2 regions of the Lactobacillus kullabergensis genome follow, and region 1 is predicted to be linked to the other one. Evidence: riboswitches for the same ligand, from Rfam matches in the RefSeq annotation. Region 1 holds a riboswitch; the other holds the start of a gene.

Region 1 (4,796 bases):
ATTCTGGGTCCTATTTGTGCCAGTTTAGCGCAAATGGCATTATCGCGAAATCGTGAATATCTGGCTGATGCCTCTTCAGTAGAATTAACCCGCAACCCACAAGGATTGATTTCTGCTTTAGAAAAGATTGACGGTTCTGAGCCAATGAAGAAAGCCGACCCCAGCAGTGCCGGCATGTATATTGAAGATCCTGTACGCAAAAAGCGCAGTTTTGCTCATTTATTTGACAGTCACCCGCCAACAGCTGACAGGATCAAACGCTTAGAAAAAATGTAATAAAATAAAGCAACCTTTTTAGTCAAGGTTGCTTTTTATTTTAAGTTGATGTTTGCCTGTCTAAATAATTCAGCTCGCATTTGGACTGGCGTTTCATGATAATATTCACTGAATTTTTTATAAAAGAAGGACTTGCCACTATAACCTACCCGTGCAATTATTTCTTTGACGGAAATATCTGGTCGTGCAAGCAAATTGCGCGCCTCTTGCATACGCCTTTCATCAACATGCTCTACGAAGCTTTTACCAGTTTTTTGTTTAACCAAACTTGAAAAATAATTAGGATTGAAACCAAAATGTTTGGCTGCTTCATTAAGCGTTATGTCAGTAAAATGCGCATCAATATAATTTTCTAAATCAGTCTGAACAAATTGGTGATCAGTCACAGGACCTGTCACTAAGTCTTGATTTCTAATTGCGGCAATTAAAAGCAAGTTTAGTTCTGCCAAGATCACATTGTGAGTATACAAATCCTGATTAAGATATTCATCAATTATTTTTTTTAGCGCATTGGCAGATTTAGACAAAAGTGTACTGTTTAAAAATAATAAGCGCCTTTGATTGTAAGCGTCAGTAATTTCCTTAAACACCTTTTTTTCACGATGACTCATGGCAGAATAGCTTCCGAGAAAATCCAGCATCTTGAAATTATGGTCAAATTCTAACTTAACTAATATGTCGTTTTCTCCCTGCCGCAATATTTCATAATCACTTTTTCTCTGTAAAAATACGATATTGCCGGCTTTAAGCAAGAAATCCTCATCATTGATTCTGGCTTTTACCGAGCCCTGAGCTTCATATAATATAGTTGAAGCTGTAGTTTGGTAGCGATGAACCCCAGTATTACGATTTTCCAAAAACGCTCTAAATAAATCAAAATTATCATTTTTGGGTTTGATTCTTACCTCATTAGTGTCAGACTTAGTTGAATCCAAAATGCTGGCTAAATATTGTTCAAGTTTAACAGCTGCCATTATTTCACCTTCTTATGCAAATTTTAAAATATATAGATTTATTATATAGCAAAATTTCATCTTACTAATAGAATTTTGATATTTAGATTAAGGAGAGAATACTTGTGTATGTAGACATCTATTTTTCTTTTATGTATAATAAATTTAACATCGGGGTGCCCTAGAGGCTGAGAACAGACCCGTCGAACCTGCTATGGATAATGCCAGCGAAGGGAAAACGAAAGATTTTACATCGTCAGGCCTTATCCTGACGATTTTTTTGGTAACTAAAATGATTAAATTAAACAACCTGACTTTTTCATATGATAAGCAAAATAAAATATTAACAGATATTAATCTCACTATTCCCACTGGTGAACTTTCACTATTGGTTGGTCCAACCGGCTGTGGCAAATCTACATTATTAAAAATTCTAGCAAATTTATATCCTGAGTTTGCGGGCCAATTAAGAGGCAGCGTTAATTTAGGCGGACTAAAATCGGCTATGATGTTTCAAAATGCCAGTGAACAGTTTACGATGACAACACCGCGAGAAGAAATAATTTTTGCACTTGAAAATCTTTGTCTTAATAAAACGCAGTATACAAAACGCTTGAATGAAGCTGTTCAGTTCACACAGATTGATTATTTGCTTGATCAAAAAATTAATACAATGTCTGGCGGCGAGCAGCAAAGAGTTGCTTTAGCTGTACTTGTTGCGATGAATGTCGATCTTTTTTTACTTGATGAACCCTTTGCCAGCTGTGATCCAGCTGCTCGCAAATTCTTAATTGCTAAATTAGCTCACCTGCGTGATCAAGGGAAAACAATTATTTTAAGTGATCACGTATTAACTGACTATGAAGGCCATTGCGATAATCTGTTTCAATTTCAAGGTAAAGATTTGGTGCAACTTTCTGCTAATGAAAAAGAAAAACTGCTGCAAAAAAATACGGAATCCGTTTCTTATACTTTTGCCATCCCTAACGATGACAAAGAAATTTGTTTTAAACTCAAAAATACAGAGATTACACAAAATCGTTTGCTTTTACAGCAGGAACATTTAAATATCTTTTCTGGTAAAACCACTCTTATTACTGGAGCGAACGGGGTTGGCAAAACGTCTCTTTTTAATGCACTGACCAAAATGATCCCATATGCAGGCAGTTTAACTTATCACAAGCAGGAAATCAGTAAATTATCAGCTCGCAAGTATCTCCTTAAAGTGGGGCAAATTTTTCAAAATGCGACCGATCAATTTATCAACGTTTCTGTTGCGGATGAAATCAATTTAAGCAAAAAGCAGCGAACCAACAATTATTTCACTGATGACAAAATAAATGAGGCTTTAATCTCCCTTAAACTTGATTCACTGCTTGACCACGTGGTTTATTCATTATCTGGCGGGCAACAAAAGAAACTGCAAATTTTACTAATGTTGATCTCCGATCAGGATGTATTGCTAATTGATGAGCCCCTTAATGGCCTGGATGCGGACTCTGCTAACAAAGTAATGGCTTTATTAAAAGAAAGTCAGAAAGCACGCAGTCAAACGCTTTTAATTATTAGTCATGAACTAAGGAATCTGGCAGATTGGTGTGACTATCACCTCAGCTTTAAAGACCAGCATTTAACTTATGTGAATAAATGAGGTGTAATTATGAATCCCAGTTTTAAATTTTTTCTAGCACTGATAATTTCTATAGAAATATCTCTTAAATCAAGCTTGTTAACCAATCTTTTAATCATCTTTTTTACCATAATTTATCTAATCTACAAACACATCAAAGTAAAGAACCTGCTTTTAACGTTATTAATGCCCTTAATTGCTGCATTTACGGTTTTTGCTACTTTATATTGGTTTGCACCTCAGCCTAATTTGCAAAATGCACTGAGTTTATCCAGTCGGATTTACGTCTATACCCTGACTATCTACTGTGTATCAATAGGAACTACTGCCACGGAATTAGCACGCTCTTTTGAGCAAAATTTCCATTTACCCAGCAAGTTTGCCTATGGAGTTTTAGCCGCTCTTAACATCGTCCCCAGAATGAAGGAAGCCGTTAAACAAATACGCACTGCCGGCATGATGAGGGGAGTTTATTTAAGCTTTTGGTCACCTGTTTTATATTTTAAAGCTATTCTTGTTGCGCTTAATTCGGCAGAAAATTTAGCACAGGGCATGGCTTCTCACGGCTACCGTGAGAGCGCTCGACGCTCAGTTATCGTGCCTGTTCCTGTTCAAAAAAGTGATTGGCTTAAATTGATTGTTATTCTGTTTTTAGTTAACCTGGCATTATTTACCTTAAAATAAAAAAACGGACCTGCGTGTCCGCTTTTTCTTTGGCCTAATTTATTTTGCCATAGTATAGCCTGTGACATTTATTTTGACTGACTGATCTGCATTGACGAAAATCTGAGGTTTTTCAGAAGTATAATACCGTTCTGAAAATACCAGCTCACCGTCATTTAAGAAAAATTCAATTGAACTGGTATCAATAAATACCCGGATTTTCAGATTGGACTTTGGTCTTAATCTACCATAGCGTCGAGAATCATCTATGGGTTTATCAGCTCGAGTTAAAACCACTTCGTTATTCCCTTTGTTCCAAGTGAGTGTTACTAAATCTTCCTGCTTATTTTTGAGTATAAAATTAATCTCACTGCCAGACCAATCTTCAGTTTCAGCTGTCAAAAGCATTTCCAGATGCTGCGGATCAGAAACATTAATCTGCTTTAACGAAGTCATCAACTTTTCATCAATTACTTTTTCTTGCCGCAGCTGTTTTAATTCTTTAACCGGCTTCATATATAGCTGATTATTCTTTAAAGTTAGTTCTCTGGGCAAGGTTAAAGCACCACACCAGCCATCAGCCTGTTCAGGAAAGTCAGCATGCCACATATCAAGCCAGCCAAAGACAATGCGCCGGTTATCGGGTGTTAACATGGTTTGCGCTGCGTAAAAGTCGTGGCCATGATCAAGTTCTTGAAACACTCCGTGTTCAAACTGATTTTGACGATAATCCATCTTGCCGATGAAATATCCCGTTTGGTAAAGATTAAGATACTTTTTACCCTTTGCTGCAATTCCCTGCGGTGAACATAAGAGAACACCTTGCCCATTTAGTGAAAAAAGATCCGGACACTCCCAGGTATATCCTTCATTATCTCTTTCCTGAGAAACTGCAATTGGTCCTAAATATTCCCAGTGCAATAAATCAGTTGACTTATAAGTAATTGCACGACCCAATCCTGCCTTATCTTGACTGCCAACAATAATATAATATGAATCCCCATGTTGCCATACTTTCGGATCACGAAAGTGCTGTGAGTTATCAGTCGGTGGTACGGCAATCACTGGATTACCACTGTATTTTGTAAAATGAATACCATCATCACTGTATGCAACATTTTGCGTTTGGCAAAAATGGCTGTGATCATTCACATCATAATAATGATTGCCAGTATAGATCAGATATAAACGATCATCTTTTGCAATCGCACTGCCGGAATAACAGCCATTGTCATCTTCAGGACTGTCTGGTGTCAGCGCTATTGGCAGTTCTT
Region 2 (4,796 bases), 280 kb from region 1:
ATAGTAGTGCATTGTTAGCTCTCCAGACCAATTATAGACTAGAAATACAGGTTTAAGATCAGTTGCTTTTAGTGCATAATATATGCTGCCACTAGTAACCCACATTTTAGAAATTCCTAAATCACCATTAACAGTACTAGGTAAATCTACATTATTATAAAATAAATATATCTTATTTTCTCCAAGTTGCACACTTTCCTGGGACTTTGAACAATAATTACATTGTCCAATATCAAAATTTTATTATGAAATTGACTAAAGACAAGTAAGAATAAAATAAAAGCGCTTTTTACAGAAGTTACTTCCAATCTTGCTTTTCATAAGCCATCTGCCAAAACTGCAATTCATAATAGCTGCTGCGCACAAACGCAGTTTGCATTTGCTCAAGTTCTTCATTAGTCGCACTTTCAGCCAAAGAGTTGGTTAAATGCAGCATTTTTGCTACGTTGGCGCCATACCATTCGCCATCATAAGTATCAATCCATTCCTGATAATAAGAAACCGGTGAGCCCTTTTCTGCCATTTTTTGGCCAATTTCCTGATAGAGCCAGTAACATGGTAAAAGCGCTGCAACCGCTGGTTTAACACCAGATCGATTTAATGTCATATGCATATGGTTAACGTAGTTATAAGCTGTTGGAGCCACCAGAGTTGCAGAAATTTCAGTCGCAGTTATTTTTAATTCTTCAAAAAAATGGCCTCGCACTGATATTTCGACATCTTTCAAGTCTTGCACCCCTGCCAGTAAAAATTCCTTTACTTCCTGATTATCCGTTTTTGCCGCAATCAATTCATGCAATTTGCTGAATTCTCTTAAATAATAACGATCCTGCAACAGATAAAATTTAAAAGTTGCAATTGGGAGTTCGCCACTTTGCAATTCCTTAATAAATGGATGCACCATACTTTTATGCCATAATGCCTTCCCAGCTTCGTGCAGTCGATCCGTAAAATTCATGAATATTCTCCTCCAAATTAAATACTATTTGTTAAAATAACTTTTGATTAATACTAATTACATTTTATTAAATATTAACTATAATCACTATAATTTTTTGTTTTCTAGCACATTTTTAATATTAGTTAAAATACTAACACTTATAGCTTATAATAAATAGCGTCTTTATCAACCTAACGTTGTAATAAGCAATAAAATACGCTATAATTGTAAGCGATAACACGAGGGGTGCCTTTTTGGCTGAGATGAAAATTTTTCAGACCCTTTGAACCTGTAAGTTAATACTTGCGTAGGAACGTGTCAAAACTGCTTAAGCTTTGGCATTTCCATATGCCAAAGTTTTTTTATTAGTCAAAAATTTTAAGGATATTAAATTAGGAGTAATAAAATGCAGTTAAAATTATTAGACAAATTGCGAGCAGAAAACCCGGTTATTTTCAATATTGCTAATTTTGTAACAGTTCAAGATGTGGCAAATGCTGTTAATGCTATTGGTGCTTCACCAATTATGAGTAATGAAGTCGCTGAAGCTGAAGAAATTGTGCGGATGGCTTCCGCTGTGGCAGTTAATATTGGTTGCTTAACCAAGCAGCAAATTAACCACATTAAAAAAGTGGAAGATTTAGCGCGCCAATATAATAAACCCATAGTGTTTGATCCTGTTGCCGTTGGCGCCGTGGAGTACCGTTATAAAATCACAGATAAACTTTTATGGGATTTTCATACTAGTATTATTCGGGGCAATATTGGTGAGATAGCTGCCTTAGGTGGCTTTGATTGGAGCTCAAAGGGGATTGATGCAGGCTCCGGTTCTGGTGATATTGATGAAATTACTGCAAAAACTGCTCAAAAATATCGTTGCACAGTCATTGCGAGCGGGCCTACAGACACAATAAGCGACGGTAAAAGAATAGCCCATATCCATAACGGCTCACCCCTTTTTAAAACTCATGTGGGTTCTGGTGACATGTTAACCAGTATTGTCACAGCTTTTACAGCTGTTGCTGACGATCCTTTTGAAGCAGCTCAAATAGGTGCTTTAGTTTTCAGTTGCGCTGGTCAATTAGTAGTTAAAGATCATCCCAATGTCGGGCCCGCTACTTTTGGCATGTATCTCATGGATTATCTGTATAAAGTAAAAGTTGCAGATATTGAACAAATTGCTGATTTTGATTAAGGAACTTTATGATGACTGAAAAAATTAATTCTTTTCCCCAGGTTTTAACTATTGCCGGCACAGATTCAGGTGGAGGTGCTGGAATCATGGCTGACTTAAAAACTTTTCAAATGCAAAAAGTATTTGGTACAGCTGTAGTAGTAGCAGTGACAGCACAAAACACTTTGGGCGTCCAGAAATCTTTTTTACTGCCTTTAGAAATGATCGATGCCCAATTCGCCTCTTTGGCAGAAGATTTCCACATCCGTGCTTGTAAAACAGGAATGTTGGGCGATGCAGATCACGTTCACCAAGTTGCACTTAATTTGCAAAAGTATGACTTTGGTCCTATTACCATAGATCCAGTGATGATTGCTAAGGGGGGCGCACCATTATTAAGTCAAGATGCTGTCGCTACCGTTAAAAACGAATTGCTGCCTTTAGCCGATCTAATAACACCCAACTTGCCAGAAGCGGAGACTTTAACTGGCATCAAGGTACAAGATCAAGGCCAATATCCAGAATTAGCTCATAAATTACAAGATATGGGAGTTAAAAATGTGCTAATTAAAGGCGGTCATGCAAGTAGCGCAGAAGTAAAAGATTATGCTTTATTTGCTGATGGTTCTGATCTTTGGGTCAGCAGTTCCAGGATACATACCGAGCGCACCCATGGCACCGGTGACACGTTAGCTGCAGCAATTACGGCTCAGCTGGCTTTAGGTCAAAGTTTACCTGTGGCAATTAAAATTGCTAAAAAGTACGTTACCAAAACTATTAAAGAAACTATTCAAGTTGGTCATGGTCACGGCCCTTTAAATCATTGGGCTCAGTAATTTAGGAGAAATAATGAAAGACTTTAACACTGATTTTTTACATGCTTACTTTATTTGTGGCAGTCAAGACGTTCCAGAAGGTAAAACATTACCGGGCATAGTCGCAGAAGCACTTGCTGCAGGTATTACTGCTTTTCAATTTCGAGACAAGGGACCTAATTCAACTTTAAGTGAAGCTGAGAGACTCCCCATGGCACAAAAGCTGCATCAATTGTGTCAAACGTATCACGTGCCTTTCTTCATTGACGATGATGTTCAGCTCGCACAACAAGTTCATGCCGAAGGTGTCCATGTTGGTCAAAGTGATGAAGAAATCAGACAGGTCATTAAAGAAGTTGGCGAGCAAATGATTATCGGCTATTCCTGTTCGAATTTAACGCAAGTTGAACAAGCCAATAAAATTAGCGGAATTGATTATTATGGCAGTGGTCCAATTTATGCCACCCAATCTAAAAGTGATGCCGACCCCGAAATTGGTATTGCCGGCTTAAGCCAACTAGTCAAAAGCAGCACTCGGCCAATTGTTGCTATTGGCGGGATAACTGTTAACGATTTAAAGGCAATCGCTAAAACTAAGACAGCTGGTGCTGCAGTAATCTCAATGATTGCTCAAAGTAAAGATATTAAGCAGACTGTCAGTCAAATGCTCACAGCGCCATGGATAAAAAATGACTAGCATATTTTAAAGAAATAAAAATGATTCTGCACTTGGCAGAACCATTTTTTTATTGATGATATACAGTTTTTAATTTATTAAAATAGCAGTAAAATTTTGAAATTAATCAAGTTGGGCAATCTTTTGGAGTGTTCTAATCATTTGGGCTACAAAGCCGGACTCATTATCATACCAGGCGTAGCCTTTAACTAATTGTGCACCATTATCACCAGTTTCAACCTGAGTCAGAGTTGGATCAAATACCGAACCAAATTCAGTGCCAATAATATCTGATGAGACAATTTGGTCGTCATTATAGCCAAAAGAAGCATTGCCTTCGGTATGCTTTTTAATTCTAGCGTTAAATTCTTCAGCCGTAACTTTCTCTCCCAAAATAGCGGCTAGTTCAGTAATAGAACCAGAAATAACCGGAACTCTTTGTGCAATACCCGTAAGTTTGCCATCCAATTCGGGTATAACTAGTCCAATAGCTTTTGCTGCTCCAGTTGAATGCGGAATAACATTAGCAACAGCGGCACGAGCATTACGGACGTTGCCACCACGATCAGGGCCATCCTGTAACATCTGTGAAGCTGTGTAGGCATGCGTTGTAGACATAATTCCCACCTGAATGCCAAATTCATCGTTCATTGCCTGAGCTAGTGGTGCCAAGCAATTGGTGGTACATGAGCCTGCGGAAATAATTTGATCAGAGTCAGTTAATTGATCATCATTTACACTGTAGACAATTGTCTTCATATTGCCTGCAGGAGCAGAAATTAAAACTCTTTTAACACCGGCATCAAGGTGAGCCTGTGATTTTGCAGTTGAAGTGTAAAATCCGGTACATTCAAGTACTATTTTAACCCCGTCGTTTTTAACCCACGGAATTTGACTAGCATCTTTTTCCGCATAAACCGGAATATTTTTACCATCAATTACAATACTATTAGTTGTAGCAGTTACTTCATGATTAAATTGACCATGCGCAGTATCATATTTTAATAAATGTGCTAACATAGCTGGTGAGGTTAAGTCGTTGATTGCGACAATTTCAATGTCGTTACTGGCCACTTCATAAATTCGCCGTAAAGCGAGCCGACCAATGCGACCAAAACCATTAATACCAATTTTTGTAGTCATAATAAGTTCCCCCTTTAGATTACAAAATTAGTATATTAAAATTAATTC

The links. Region 1 has a riboswitch for thiamine pyrophosphate ahead of DKL58_RS00680 (ATP-binding cassette domain-containing protein). Riboswitches for the same ligand answer to the same signal wherever they lie in the genome.
Region 2: another riboswitch for thiamine pyrophosphate. It lies ahead of thiM (hydroxyethylthiazole kinase); the one in region 1 lies ahead of DKL58_RS00680 (ATP-binding cassette domain-containing protein).

What each region holds. Positions count from the first base shown of each region.
Region 1 is NZ_CP029477.1:138,318-143,113, reverse strand. Features, by position in the region: gene htpX (zinc metalloprotease HtpX) at 1-276, shown strand, start outside; gene DKL58_RS00685 (AraC family transcriptional regulator) at 312-1,250, opposite strand; TPP riboswitch at 1,392-1,482, shown strand; gene DKL58_RS00680 (ATP-binding cassette domain-containing protein) at 1,522-2,880, shown strand; gene DKL58_RS00675 (energy-coupling factor transporter transmembrane component T family protein) at 2,890-3,543, shown strand; gene DKL58_RS00670 (glycoside hydrolase family 32 protein) at 3,583-4,796, opposite strand, start outside.
Region 2 is NZ_CP029477.1:1,879,060-1,883,855, forward strand. Features, by position in the region: gene DKL58_RS08820 (hypothetical protein) at 1-192, opposite strand, end outside; gene tenA (thiaminase II) at 299-958, opposite strand; TPP riboswitch at 1,173-1,271, shown strand; gene thiM (hydroxyethylthiazole kinase) at 1,347-2,135, shown strand; gene thiD (bifunctional hydroxymethylpyrimidine kinase/phosphomethylpyrimidine kinase) at 2,147-2,950, shown strand; gene thiE (thiamine phosphate synthase) at 2,964-3,626, shown strand; gene gap (type I glyceraldehyde-3-phosphate dehydrogenase) at 3,729-4,748, opposite strand.